DNA from 2 places in the Vibrio sp. nBUS_14 genome. Region 1 is predicted to be linked to the other one. Evidence: riboswitches for the same ligand, from Rfam matches in the RefSeq annotation. Region 1 holds a riboswitch; the other holds the start of a gene.
The links. A riboswitch is a leader RNA that binds a small molecule or an ion and turns the genes downstream of it on or off. The one in region 1 is predicted to bind cyclic di-GMP.
Positions count from the first base shown of each region.

Region 2: it holds a riboswitch for cyclic di-GMP, as region 1 does, so the genes downstream of both, gbpA (N-acetylglucosamine-binding protein GbpA) here and ACMAZD_RS11330 (TfoX/Sxy family DNA transformation protein) in region 1, are expected to answer to the same signal.

Region 1 covers NZ_CP179206.1:2,418,117-2,425,768, forward strand. The annotation lists gene torR (two-component system response regulator TorR) at 1-473, opposite strand, end outside; gene torD (molecular chaperone TorD) at 762-1,409, shown strand; gene purR (HTH-type transcriptional repressor PurR) at 1,728-2,732, shown strand; cyclic di-GMP riboswitch class I at 2,907-2,992, shown strand; gene ACMAZD_RS11330 (TfoX/Sxy family DNA transformation protein) at 3,120-3,710, shown strand; gene ACMAZD_RS11335 (TVP38/TMEM64 family protein) at 3,843-4,523, shown strand; gene ACMAZD_RS11340 (DUF2007 domain-containing protein) at 4,587-4,904, shown strand; gene ACMAZD_RS11345 (alpha/beta fold hydrolase) at 5,009-5,806, opposite strand; gene glgA (glycogen synthase GlgA) at 6,093-7,547, opposite strand; gene glgC (glucose-1-phosphate adenylyltransferase) at 7,537-7,652, opposite strand, start outside.
Region 2 covers NZ_CP179207.1:1,311,325-1,318,976, forward strand. The annotation lists gene ACMAZD_RS23595 (mannose-1-phosphate guanylyltransferase/mannose-6-phosphate isomerase) at 1-713, shown strand, start outside; gene ACMAZD_RS23600 (phosphomannomutase CpsG) at 729-2,153, shown strand; gene aroG (3-deoxy-7-phosphoheptulonate synthase AroG) at 2,264-3,316, opposite strand; gene ACMAZD_RS23610 (DUF3820 family protein) at 3,628-3,843, opposite strand; partial or broken gene ACMAZD_RS23615 (DUF3313 domain-containing protein) at 3,948-4,058, opposite strand; gene ACMAZD_RS23620 (XRE family transcriptional regulator) at 4,158-4,511, opposite strand; cyclic di-GMP riboswitch class I at 4,834-4,923, shown strand; gene gbpA (N-acetylglucosamine-binding protein GbpA) at 4,997-6,463, shown strand; gene ACMAZD_RS23630 (IS5 family transposase) at 6,592-7,353, shown strand; gene cyoE (heme o synthase) at 7,459-7,652, opposite strand, start outside.

The DNA.
Region 1 (7,652 bases):
CCGTTTTTACTTAAAGCACGACGAGGGATATCAAACGTCCACTCACCAAAACGAACCACAGATTCGTCTTCTGCTTCAACTGCCGCACCCACCGCTGTTTTACGAGCAGCAGCAATACGCCAAAGTAAGTTTTTAACTCGAACTAATAACTCGCGCAGTTCGATGGGTTTAGTAACATAATCGTCTGCGCCCATTTCTAGGCCTACAATTTTGTCGATGCTATCCGTGCGTCCAGTAACTAAAATAATCCCAATGTCCGATTGACTGCGTAATTCGCGAGTTAGCATCAATCCATCTTCGCCTGGTAAGTTGATGTCTAGCATAATGAGGTCAACGTTGTTTTCTTCCAACACGTTTCTCATTTGAGCGCCGCTTTCCGCTTCACTCACTGTGTAACCTTCGTTTTGGAAATATCCAACCAGCTTACTGCGGGTTACCACATCATCTTCTACGACTAATACGTGATAGCTCATCTACACCACTTTTCTTATTTAATAGTTTCAGTAACCATTCTATTCATAACTAGTAACAATTCTAGTGGTACAGCAGATAAAAGCGAGAAACATGAATCTTTTTTGATACAAGACAATCTAAAACCTTGCTATTTACCGTCCATCGCAATTCAATATAGGCATTACGACTAACGAGTCACTTTGCGTTTAGCAAATAACCTTGTTATTGAGCCTTGGTGTGCTTATGCCCAAATGATTTCACGATGCTTGGGTATATAAACATCACAAGACTAAATCAGGATCTATGAAATGAAAGATACGAAAGCATTCAACGAACAAAGAGCTGAAATATACTGGTGGCTATCAAGCTTGTTCGCTAAAGAGCTCACACAAGAAGAACTCGATCACTACCATTCTGTTGAGATTCGTTCTTTTCTGACTGGTTTAGGCGAAAACGAAACACTTAAGCCTGCGATTGACACTCTGGTAGACGCATTGAACCGTCTACAAACACGTGAAGATGCCCAACTAGAACTGTCTGCTGACTTCTGCGATCTATTCTTAAAGACAGATAAACATGGTGCTCTACCTTACGCTTCAATGTATATCGGCAAAACGGGTCTGTTAAACGACAAGCCAGCTAAAGACATGGAAGATATCATGGCTAAGCACAACTTGGTGGTAAACCAAGATCTGAAAGAGCCAGCAGACCACATTGCTATCGAACTTGATTTCCTTGGTAATCTCATCATCCGTTCAAATGAAACTGAGCTTGAAGAAGAATTAGAAAAATCGTTCGCTGTTCAACAACAGTTTATTGAACAACAACTTCTTACTTGGGTACCAAAGTTCAACGCTAGATGTCGTGAGATCGATTCATTCGGTTTCTATGCATCGATTGCCTCTCTTCTCGTTGCCTTCTGTAATCTGGACACTCAGTATTTAGCGGGTGAATAAGATTCGCTGATGATTAAGTAAACAAATTCAATAGAATGTGACAATTCACCCAGATTTCTGGGTGAATTTTATTGCGAGTAATTTCTAGTCAGTCTAAAATTGTGACCGCAAACGATAAAATATGAAACATTCACGAAATGCTATGCTTATTTAAGTTCAGAGCATTTCGGTGTTAAGACAAGCCGCTCAATAGCGGTTTTTTGTTTTTTAGCACTTTAATACCCCAAAGAGCCCTACAAATTTAAGCTCTTAGTTAGGTAGCTTAACGGCTGCTTTATTCCGTACTTGGGAAAGTAGCTTCTATAATAGGATAAAACCATGGCCACTATAAAAGATGTCGCTCGCTTAGCAGGCGTATCAACTACCACCGTTTCTCACGTAATCAACAAAACACGTTTTGTTGCAGAAGCGACTCAAGAGAAAGTAAACAAAGCCGTAGACGAATTAAACTACGCGCCAAGTGCTGTTGCTCGTAGCTTGAAATGCAATTCAACACGTACTATCGGCATGCTAGTGACTCAATCAACAAACCTTTTCTTCTCGGAAGTGATCGATGGTGTTGAAAGCTACTGCTACCGTCAAGGTTACACTTTGATTCTGTGTAACACAGGTGGTATCTATGAGAAGCAACGTGACTACATTCGAATGCTTGCAGAAAAACGTGTAGATGGCATCTTGGTTATGTGTTCTGACTTAACAGAAGAACTTCGTGGCATGTTAGATCGCCATGCTGATATCCCAAAAGTTGTCATGGATTGGGGCCCTGAAACCTCTCAGGCTGATAAGATCATCGATAACTCTGAAGAAGGCGGCTATCTAGCAACCAAATACCTGCTAGAACGTGGTCACACAAAGATTGCTTGTTTAAGTGGCCACTTAGACAAAGCAGCATGTGTAGAACGCATCGCGGGTTACAAACGCGCACTCAATGAAGCGAAGGTCGAAACCGACGAAAAGCTCATCATTGAAGGTAACTTCGAGTGTGATACCGCTGTACTTGCGGCTGATAAAATTGCTCAGATGGAAGATCGCCCTACCGCTGTGTTCTGTTTTAACGACACAATGGCACTTGGCCTAATGAGTCGCCTGCAACAGCAAGACATTCGCATTCCTGAAGATATTTCGGTTATCGGTTACGACAACATTGAACTTGCAGAATACTTCTCTCCACCATTGACAACGGTTCACCAACCTAAGCGTCGTGTTGGTAAAAATGCATTCGAAATTTTGTTGGAACGCATTAAAGATAAAGATCATGAAAAACGTGTCTTTGAAATGCACCCTGAAATTGTTGAGCGAAGCACAGTTAAAACGTTAAATTAATTGATAAATCGAGTTTAATTTCATTAAGCGCACCTTTGGGTGCGCTTTTTTTATAAGCAGACAAAATAAACCTAGTTGCACATCATCAAGATCATTAATTGGAGCAACATCACATTTTTAAATATCAGGTGTGAGCCTAATTCAACAAAAACTTTATTCTATTCAATCAGTCAGTCACGCACAGGGCAAACCACTTGAAAGAGTGAGACGCAAAGCTTCCGGCCTAAACCACTCGTTGGTATGGTAGCGGGGTTACCGATGGCAAAATGCAGTAGTTACTAACAATCTGGTAATTTACGGCTTATTGACAATTTAATTGCAACATTTTGCTAATCTTTCGGACCTGCTTATTTGGTGGCGTAGTTCAAATACACCGAGATAAATAACATGGATAAACCGATACTAAAGGACTCAATGAAATTATTTGAGCCCCTAGGAAAAATAAAATCACGCTCAATGTTTGGTGGATTCGGGCTTTTTGCTGATGACACTATGTTTGCTCTGGTTGTAAATGACCAGCTGCACATAAGAGCGGACAAAGACACAACAAGGCAATTCGAGCAACAAGGGTTTCAACCATACGTCTACAAAAAACGTGGTTTCCCTGTCGTCACTAAGTATTTCGCATTACCGGAAGGTTTATGGCAAGACCAAGAGAAAATCTTGCAGCTTGCTACGACGTCTCTGGGTTTTGCTAAAGAAGAGAAAGCTGAGCAGTCTTCTGCTAAGCCAACTCGACTAAAGGACCTCCCTAACCTTCGATTGGCTACCGAGCGTATGTTGAAAAAGGCGGGAATCGATTCCGTAGAATGCTTATATGAATCTGGCTCTGTAAACGCATTTAACGCCATCAAGGAATCGCATGCATCCTCTGTCAACATTGAGCTGCTTTGGGCGCTAGAAGGTGCGATCAATGGTACTCATTGGTCTGTTATACCGCAGCAACGTCGTGAAGAGCTTATCAGTCGCATCAATTAATATTGTCAGTTCAAACTATCTACATAACTAAGCCGCATTCTTGCGGCTTTTTTATATCTGTTGAAAGTTAATCTATGCTTTGCCTGTCTATCTATACTAATGGTATGCATTAAAAAATTAGAGGAAGTATCAATGAGTAAGAAAATGATATTGGGTATCGTGTTGGTCGTAATCATCGTCCTATTAGGCGTCAATTTCGGCCAATACCTAACACTTGAAAATGCGAAGACTCAACAAGCAGTTTTGAACGACTACATCGCGAGCAACTTTATTGTTGCTACTGCGATTTATTTTGCCGCCTATGTCATGATCACGGCTTTCTCAATCCCTGGCGCTGCAGTTGTTACTCTCTTAGGCGCTGCGCTGTTTGGTTTCTGGAACAGTTTACTGCTGGTGTCTTTCGCGAGTGCTATTGGTGCAACCCTCGCCTTCTTGAGTAGCCGTTACCTTTTACGTGACTGGATTCAAACCAAGTTTGGCGACAAGTTAGCAACGATTAACAAGGGTGTTGAAAAAGACGGGGCATTTTACTTATTCTCTCTACGTCTGATTCCTGTTTTCCCGTTTTTTCTTATCAACCTGTTAATGGGGTTAACCCCAATGTCGATGACTCGTTACTACATCACGAGTCAAATAGGCATGTTGCCAGGAACTGCGGTTTTCTTGAATGCTGGTACTCAACTCGCAGAAATTGATTCACTTTCGGGTATCGTATCTCCTTCAGTATTGTTGTCATTTTCCTTATTGGGTGTATTCCCAATTATTGCTAAATGGTTGATGAGTAAGTTTCGCTCAGCACCTGTCGCTGACTAACGTGTATAGCGGAATAACGTATATAACTGACTAAAACCCAAAACCGAATAAGGTTCTATTTCAATGAAAATCTTCAGTGCATCGAATCCTACAGAAGCCCATATCATCTGTGGATTGTTAGAAAGTGAGAATATTGCTTGTGAAGTCCGTGGTGAGGGTTTGTTCAGTTTGAAAGGGGAAATTCCATTCACTGAGGAAACTGACCCTTACGTATGGTTATATGAGCCAGAATTGGCCAATAAAGCCCGCACGATCGTTAATGACTACCAAAAACAGCAAGATTCGATCATCTATGAAGAGTGGCGTTGTGGAGAGTGCCATGAGATCAACGAAGCGCAATTTGGTTCTTGTTGGCAATGCGGCGCTGTATCACCAGAGTAAGAACATAACGAACGATACTCCTTCACAATAAAAACGGGAAGCTAATATTAGCTTCCCGTTTTTATTTAATTCGATTTATTTGTTCTGATAACGAACCCAGAAAGTCACTGGATTTGTTTTTGAATAAACGCGATTGAACGTTGGTTGAACTCTTCAGGGTTTTCAACATTACACACATGTCCGCAATTTGCTATTTCCACTAACTCACTCGACTCATGTGCTTCAACCATCTCTTTTACGGGCTTGATGAACATGTAGTCATGTTCTCCCATCAAGTAAAGAGTCGGGATTGGTAGCTCTCTATCTTTGAAATATTTCATCAGAGGGTTTACGTCAGCAGTCAGGATAAACCAGCGTTTAAATTCTTTTTGACACAGTTTTTTAGCTTCACGGATAAATAGATGGCGAGATTCTTTTTGGCTCTTTTGTGGCATGACAACATAAGCAAAAAGACTGTATAGCCACATGTATGGAATAATGTGCTTGCTTAAGTTGCCCAGTTTTATTAGTACTTGAGAGCGGGTATTGAGCTTAGTCACCGCTCCACCAAGTACCATTGAACGCACGCGACCTGCGGCTAATTCCGCTACATTGCGAACAATAATCGTCCCGAGAGACATACCAACGAAATGCGCGGAGCGGATTTTAAGATGATCCAGTACTTTGAGGATATCGAGTGTGACCGATTTGAATGTATAGCGGTTCGCTATCAGCTCTTTTAAAATATTGTCTGACTTACCATGCCCTCTCAGATCAATGAGAAGCAGGTTGAAATATTGTTTATACGCTTTGATCTGCTTGAACCAGATTGAGGAGCTGCCTCCCGCGCCATGCACAAACACAACCCATTCATCGCTCGTAGGGTGAGTAAATGTTTTATGAAATAATAAACTCTCAGACATACCTATCGCTTTAATTATAATAATGGAGCTATGCCTCATGACGAGGCAATGGCTAAGGATATCACGTTATTAAGAACTTTAAGTGATAATAGTGTCAAACCTAACATTAGTCATGTGAATACCTAGCCCGCCTTTTTTACCTGACTAAAATGCGTTTGCAAGTTTTGTCTTCGTAAACGTGATTTGCTCTGAACAGAAAACAAAAAGGCACTCTAATCTCAGAGCGCCTTCTTTCATTACAAACTATTACTAGCCGCCAGCTTAATTTTATAACTATTTCAGCGAGTTAAAGTGAAGAATGATACATTGCAAGATACTCTTTTGCCGCATCTTCCCAACTAAAATCTTGCTGCATAGCATAAAGCTGAACACGCTTAATTTCAGATGGGTTTTGTGCGTAGAGCAATAATGAACGATGTAACACAGCCAGTAACGCTTGTGGTGTCGGTTGATCAAAAGCAAACCCAGTCGCGACCTCAGGATCCTGATCGTAATCATTCACGCTATCTTTTAAACCACCTACAGAACGAACAATCGGTAACGTACCGTAAGCCATGCTATAGATTTGGTTTAAGCCACAAGGCTCAAACTCAGAAGGCATCAAGAAGAAATCTGAACCGGCCTCGACCAAATGCGCTAATTCGTTGTTATAAGCTTCAACAAACGTGAACTTGTCTGAGTGAAGTGCCGACAACTCTTTTAGCTGACTCGCCAATACAGGATCGCCTGTACCCACAATCACAATTTGCAAGTCGTTCTTCAAGAATTGCTCGATGATTGGCAATAAGTAATGAACGCCTTTTTGATTGGTCAGTCGGCAAACCATGCCGTATACAGCACAATCGATAACGGGTAGACCGACATCTTGTTGCAGTTTTTGCTTACAAGCCGATTTTCCGCGAACCATGCTGTGCTTGGTCGCTTTGTATTTGCGAGGCAAGAAAGCATCTGTTTCCGGGTTCCAGGCACCGTAATCACAGCCATTCAAAATACCGAACAGGTCGTCAGATCTGTGTTGGAATTCAGCCGCCATACCATGGCTGCCTAATTCCGTCTTCAGCTCTTGTGCATAAGTTGGACTGACCGCGTTCACTTTATCTGCATATAGCACACCCGCTTTTAGCATGGTCACGTGAGTATCACTTACCGCAGCTTCTGGGACATTATGACTGTGCATTTCAGGCAGAGATTGCAACTCTTTGTAAGAAAATACGCCTTTAAAAACAGCATTGTGAATCGAGATTACGCTGCGTGTATTTTTAAAAAAGTCGTGATGTTGATAACGAGACTTAAGCAAGAAAGGGACAAAGCCCGTATGCCAATCATTGGCATGGACGATATCCGGCTGAAAGCCAAGTTTAGGAAGCATATCCAGGCACGCAGCACTAAAGAACGAGAAACGCTCTCCATTATCGGCATAAGCATGATTATTTTCAGCGTACATTTCAGAGCGATCGAAATACTTAGCACATTCAATACCAAAAACTTGAACACCTTCGACGCTCAATTTCTTAACTTGATAAGCTGTGTGAGGCCAATGATCCAGCTCGGTAGCCAAGATGACTTCTGCTGAATCAATGTTTGGGATGTTTCGATAAGCGGGAATGGTCACTCGAACGTCTTGTTCGAGTGTTTGTAGGGCTTTAGGCAGTGCCTTGGCTACATCAGCCAAGCCACCACTTTTAATTAAGCCTTCAACTTCAGACGCTACAAAAAGTACCGAGAGAGTCTTAGTAACCAACTCGTGCTCCTTTAGAAATCACGACTATACCATCGTCAGATACATGGTAATGCTTTTTATCTTCTGTCAGGTTTACACCAATCTGGGTGCCTGGTGCAATATCTG
Region 2 (7,652 bases), on a different replicon from region 1:
TTGATTATGCCGTGATGGAAAAGACCTCACACGCCGCAGTGATCCCGATGAATGTTGGCTGGAGTGATATTGGCTCATGGTCTGCTATCTGGGATGTCAGTGATAAAGATGAGCATAACAACGTCATTGAAGGTGATGTGTTAACTGTCGACTCTCAACACAACTACATTCATGCGGAAAATAAGCTGGTCGCGACGATAGGCGTCGAAAACCTCATTATTGTCGAAACTAAAGATGCAATACTGGTTGCGAGTAAAGATAAAGTTCAGGGCGTGAAGTCGATTGTTAGCCAACTGAATCAAGCAGGTCGAACTGAACACATTTACCACCGAGAAGTCTTTAGGCCTTGGGGTAAATACGATGTGATCGATCTAGGCAAGCGCGACAAAGTGAAGCGCATTACAGTCAACGCTGGCCATAGGCTTTCGCTGCAAATGCATCACCATAGAGCTGAACATTGGGTGGTAGTAGCAGGGACTGCGAAGGTAACCAACGACGACAAAACGTATCTAATCGAAGAAGATCAATCCACTTACATTCCGCTAGGTCATATTCACAGCCTAGAGAATCCAGGAGAAGTACCTCTCGAGATGATCGAAGTACAAACCGGTAGCCATTTAAGTGAAGATGATATCATTCGATATCAAGACAGCTATGGGCGAGACGTTCGAAACCAACAAGCTGATTCACCTCAAAACAACAAATCGAAATAAAGCGGCGGCAATCAAGTGAAACCAACATTAGACCTTAGCTGCTTTAAGAACAACGATATTCGCGGCATCATTGGTAAGCAAATCAATGGCCACTTTGCCTACCTGCTCGGCAAAGCATTTGGCGAATACGTTCTACCCACGACAACTGAAGCTACATTCGATGGCTTGGCTCAAGTGGTGATAGGTCGTGATAACCGAGAAACGTCCCTTTCATTACAAGAAGCCATGACCAAAGGCTTAATCGAGTCTGGGATAACCGTCATAGACCTAGGTATAACTGGTACTGAAGAGGTCTACTTTGCGACTCGCCACCTTAACGCCATTGGCGGAATCCAAATTACGGCAAGCCATAACCCAATCAATTACAACGGAATGAAATTAGTTGGTTTGGACGCTAGCCCGATAAGTAAAAACAGTGATTTAGATAAAATCAAACAACGTATTGCAGTTCTAGATCAAGAGCTGAACAACGACTTACCTATCAGTCATGTACAACTAAATAACTCGAGTAGATCGACCAGCATTCTCGCCCCTTACGTAGATCACCTACTCTCGTATATAAACTCGTCAAAGTTATCACCGATGAAGATTGTAGTTAACTCTGGCAACGGCGTTGCAGGGCATGTTATCGATATTTTAGAGAGTCGTTTCAACGAACTCAATGCTCCTATCACTCTAATCAAGGTTCATCATGATCCTGACGGAAAGTTCCCTAATGGCATTCCCAATCCGTTGATTAAAGAAAACCAAACAGCGACTCGAAATGCAATCTTAGAGTATTCTGCCGATCTAGGCATTGCCTGGGATGGTGATTTTGACCGCTGTTTTTTCTTTGACGAAAAAGGCAATTACATTGAGGGTTATTATATTGTCGGGTTGCTTGCTGAAGCGTTCTTACTAAAAGAACCAAATGCAACCGTATTACACGATATGCGTATGACATGGAACACGATTGAAGTCGCTAACAAACTTGGTGGGAAGGCTATTGCTGTCAAAGCCGGACATGCCCTCATTAAAGAGAAGATGAGAGAATTAAACGCGGTGTACGGTGGGGAAATGAGTGCGCACCATTATTTCCGTGATTTTGGGTATTGCGATTCAGGAATGATTCCTTGGCTCTTAGTGATTGAACTAATCTGTGAGACTCAACAATCTCTTCATCAATTGACCAGATCGAGTATGGATAGATTCCCCTCTTCAGGAGAGATAAACCGTAGAGTTTCAGACCCAGAACAAGTCATGACTTGTGTGTTGTCGCACTATCAAGATAACTCCGTTGAGATCGATCACACAGACGGGCTCAGCATGAATATGGGCTACTGGCGCTTCAACTTAAGAAAGTCCAATACAGAGCCGCTGATACGTCTCAACGTGGAAACCAAGCAAGATAGAGATTTGCTTTCACTTAAAGTCAACGAGTTACTGTATTTTCTAGTTTAAGAGTACAAGGCACTTTCCGTTTACAACTAAGAACCAAAAAAAAACCCTTACTCACAACTGCTAATAAGGGCTTTGAATTTTCAGTCGCTTAGTCGCTGACTGTAATTAGTCTATTTGTTGCGGCGAGCTTCAACAGCGTCTGCCAACTGGCGAAGTACTGTTTCAGTATCTTCCCAACCAATACATGCATCAGTAACAGATTGGCCGTAAGTTGCAGCTTTGCCATCAACAAGGTCTTGACGACCTTCAACAAGGTGAGATTCAATCATCACACCAAAGATAGCGTTGTCGCCGCCAGAGATTTGAGCACTAACGTCATCAGATACGTTCATTTGACGCTTAAACTGCTTAGAGCTGTTTGCGTGGCTGAAATCAATCATTACCTTTTGTGGAAGGCCTGACGCTGCTAGTTCTTCTTTAATTTTACCTACATGCTCAGCACTGTAGTTTGGCTCTTTACCGCCACGTAAAATGATATGACAGTCAGGGTTACCCATTGTTTCAATAATTGCTGAGTGTCCGTACTTAGTTACAGATAAGAAGTGGTGCGAAGCACTTGCCGAACGAATCGCGTCTGTTGCGATCTTGATGTTGCCATCAGTACCGTTCTTAAAGCCAACTGGGCAAGATAAGCCAGAAGCCAATTCACGGTGAACTTGAGATTCTGTAGTACGTGCGCCGATTGCACCCCAGCTGATTAGGTCAGCAACATATTGAGGCGTAATCATATCAAGGAATTCACTTGCCGTAGGCATTCCCATGTCAGTTAGGTCAAGCAATAGCTTACGTCCAAGACGAAGACCATCATTTAGCTTGAACGTATCGTTCATGTACGGGTCGTTGATTAGGCCTTTCCAACCAACAGTTGTACGTGGCTTTTCAAAGTAAACACGCATTACGATTTCCAGGTTATCGCCTAGTTCGTCGCGTAGTACTTTCAAACGTTTACCATACTCAAGCGCAGCTTCTGTGTCATGAATAGAACATGGGCCAACGATAACAAGTAAGCGGTCGTCGCTTTCTTCTAGAATATTGTGGATCGCTTTGCGGCTTTCAAAGGTTGTAGAAGAAGCAACTTCTGTCGCTGGAAACTTTTCTAAAACAGCAACAGGTGGTAATAACTCTTTTACTTTGTTAATTCTTACATCATCAGTCTGGAACATTGCTTACTTCTTCCTTTTTTCTATCCTTGAGCTGAATGTACGTTGTCTCACGTAACTTTCTATCAGCACTAATCTTCTTGTTCCCTGTAACTTAACTAGTAAAAACTCTAGTTTCAATCACTAATTGAAAATAAACGCAATTTTTTTTGTGTTTTATATTAAAAACACCCTGTACAAAATTATTTACGCGCTATCGATTGCGTAATTTACGACAGGTTAAGAACGGTTATACTTCAAGCTTCACCATACATGTAAATTTGCAGAACTTGAAAATAAAAAAGCTCACGTGATTAACATGATCTTTTAACTAATTACATTCTTTTCAATGGCTTGACAACGCTATCAAGACCTTCAATTTTTAATGCCAAACATAGCTTAAGTAAGTCACCTAACTCGCCAGGGGGAAAGCCTTTCTTATCAAACCACAGTAAGTATTCCTCCGGCAGATCGATCAATATACGACCAGCGTATTTACCAAATGGCATTTGCATTCTAGCAAGTTTAATCAGGTTCTCTTTCTCTAGCATTACAGGCTCTTTCTAAGCGTCATCGATATGACGTAGAGTATCACCTAGACGTTCAAACCAATAGTTGATCGCATCTTTGGCATCATCAAGCGAGTCAATCATGGCTGAAAATCTTCATAACTGGTGAATTTAGTTGCGGTTTTAATTGGGCCGCCTGCACAACCAAACAAGAAGATGCTGGTTGCAACAAGCAAGAGAAGTTTTAAAGGTGTCATAGCGCACTTCGGTTAAATTGATGAATCTAACCAGGTATGGCATACCCTATGTGAAAAGGTTGTAGAAAAAGGGGTTAAAACTCAGAGCTATCTCTAAAATTAGTCATGTTGCACAGTGTGGGCATACTCGACAATCACTTGATTACCTTCAATGTAAGCATTTTGAATCTCACCATCTACACTCATTCGGCTTTTCAAATACACCACTTTAGGCCCATTCTCTCGACCTTCTTTCAACGACGGGAAGACATTCCTTGGTTCTAAATGAAGCAAACGATAAAAGTGGCTAATGAAAGACATCGTTAATGGCGTCTCACCTCTCAACACTCTAGAGAAATCAAGCTGGTTCATTCCAAGCTTTTTTGAAAACTCCATCTGCGTAATTCGCATTCGTGATTTTTGTGACATCCAAGTTTGATACAGCGCGTCTCTATCTTGTTCTGTGAATTCCATACTGCTTCCTTTATATAACTTATACCAATCAATTGTCCGGCTTTTCATACATGGCGTGTCAGGGTTTGGTTAGTGGAAATCAAAGATTTGGTTTTGATATGCGCGCAATTGTCGTACAGAACACAACACAACAGATCAAATCATTCACAAAAACGATTAGAGCAAATACTTTCTTCATTTATATCAATAATTTATACGTTAATGAACTAAACATATAGCAAGTTAATTTGTATTAAGAATTAAAAGTTCGAGATTAGCATTCCACATTTCAATCGATTGATTCGCATTTATAAAACTGGTTGGCTACATTCCGCTTGCTTAAACGCACTTTTGGCAAACTATTTGAAAGAATAGGACGCAAAGCCACCGGTCTGTCGACAAATATTCTGTCTATGATAGCGGGGCCGCCACTTAATAGTATTTAAGTGTCAATGCATGCCCGAGTGTTCTCTTTTTTTGTCGGCCAAATACAGTAAGGACGAATAATGAAACAACTCCCTAAAAAATCACTTATCGCGCTATCACTACTTAGTGTAAGCGGTGCAAGCTTCGGTCACGGTTATGTTTCGGCATACGATAATGGCGCAGCAGAAAGCCGTGTCGCGCTATGTAAATTCCCAGCGAATGATACACAAGAGAAAAACACCAACTGTGGCGGTATCCAATACGAACCACAAAGTGTAGAAGGCCCTGAAGGCTTCCCTGAAGTCGGCCCTGCCGATGGAAAGATCGCCAGCGCGCAATCATCTTTAGCGGCAGCGCTTGACGAGCAGACGGCAGATCGCTGGGTTAAACGCCCAATCAAATCTGGTTCTCAATACTTTGAGTGGACTTTCACGGCTAACCACAAGACTCGCGACTGGAAATATTACATTACTCAACCAGACTGGAACCCAAACCAACCTTTGGCGCGCAGCTCTTTTGACTTAACGCCATTTTGCGTTGTTGAAGGCAATATGGAACAACCACCTATGCAAGTAAGCCACTTGTGTAATGTGCCAGAACGCGAAGGTTATCAAGTGATCCTTGCTGTATGGGATGTGGGTGACACTGCTGCGGCTTTCTACAACGTTATCGACGTGAAATTTGATGGCGACGGCCCTATCATTCCTGATTGGGAACAAGGTGGTCAAATCAACCCAACTCAAGACCTCAACATTGGTGACGCGGTTTACACTCGTGTCTTCGATCAATCGGGTGAGAACGCTTCATACAGCACTGAGCTCGTAATTGAGAGCAACGAGCAAGGTAAAGCGAATAACTGGTCTTACGCGCTTGCCTCTAAGATCAACAAAGAACAAACACAAATCAAAGCAGGTCAGCTGAACGACCAAGGCGATTTCGCACCCATTTACGGCACGAACCCTGTGTATCTAAAAGCAGGTTCAGGCTTTAATAGCGTTGAGATCGGTTACAAGATTGATACGCCAGAACCGGATCATGAGCTAGCAGTGACAGGCCTAGAGTCTGAATACATTATCGATGAAAGCCAGCCTACACAGCTTGATCTGACATTAGCGGCAACTGGCGATATTCAAGCAGAACTAACGGTGTACAATCATCACCGCGAAGCGCTTGCCTCTCAGAAATCTGAATTAGCAGACGGACAAGTGGAAGATGTTCAACTGACTTTATCTAAATCAGAAGCTGGTCACCACATGCTTGTGGTTGTGACGAAAGATCACCAAGGTAACTTAGTGGATCAGAACACGCTTGATTTCCACCTAATGGACGGGCAAACACCTCCACCCGCTGGCGATTACGACTTCGTATTCCCTGAGAGCATTGAGTCTTACACTGCAGGTACTAAGGTACTGAGCAGCGACGGCGGCGTTTATCAATGTAAAGAGTTCCCATACTCTGGTTACTGTGTTCAATGGGCACCAACAGCCACTCAGTACGAACCAGGTGTAGGTTCACACTGGCAAGATGCTTGGAACAAGGTGGACTAATTACTAGGCTATTACTTACTTTCTAGTAGGTAGGTTCTAGGGCGTGTTGATCTTTCGTGAGTGTTTTTTGAACAGCATGGTAAAGAGTTATAATTTGCTTCGCCAAAAGTAAAACCATAACCAATACCATGCCAAGAACAATGCTAACTGATATTCGCTGGGAACTGCTACTCCAAGTTATGAAAAGTACAGGTCGTATTTACGATAAAACTGAACATCGAATGACATTTGAAGGAATACTTTATCGAATGAGAACAGGTATTCCTTGGCGAGATCTACCCTCTGAGTTCGGAGAGTGGAGTACCGTTTACAGACGATTTAATCTTTGGTCAAAGAAAGGGATTTTAGATAATCTTTTCAAAAGCTTATCTAGCATGGCTGACTTTGAATGGGTATTTCTTGATGGCTCTATAGTTAGAGCGCATCAGCATAGTACAGGTGCAGCTACTGAAAGTTCAGAGCAAATAGGAAAAAGTCGCGGGGGCAACTCAACCAAAATTCACTTAGCTGTAGATAGTGGTGGCCTGCCGATTTGCTTTGATTTATCAGAGGGACAACGCCACGATATAGTGCATGCCGAAAGCTTAGTTGAGCAACTCGATGAAGTTAATACCATCGTTTGTGATAAAGGATATGACAGTGAACCTTTCCGAACTTTTGTTAAGGAACGTGGCGGAGAAACAGTAATTGCTAAACGCAATTACGGACAAGATATAGACAAAGACAGTATGGATTGGTGTCTATACAAGTATCGTCACTTGGTCGAAAATGCCTTTGGGAGAATTAAGAATTATCGAGCTATTTCAAGTAGATATGACAAGCTAGAAAGGAATTATGCCAGCATGTTATCACTGGCATTCATGTTAATGTGGCTACCGATGTATTGTTGAACACGGAATGTACAGCAAAGATCAACACGCCCTAGTAATCAGCAAAACAAAAACGGATGCCTAGAGCATCCGTTTTCTTATTCTGTAACAGCAGAGCATCAGTTATCAAAGTAGGTAATGATCCGCCAACAAAGCGACAAATAAAATCATAAGATGATAAATGGAGAACTTGAAGGTCTTCATCGCCATATTAGGCTCGTCACGATATTTAAGTACCCAAGCGTGATAAACAAAACCACCGTTTAGCACCAAAGAAGCACTCAAATATATCCAGCTACTCATACCGACCAACACAGGCA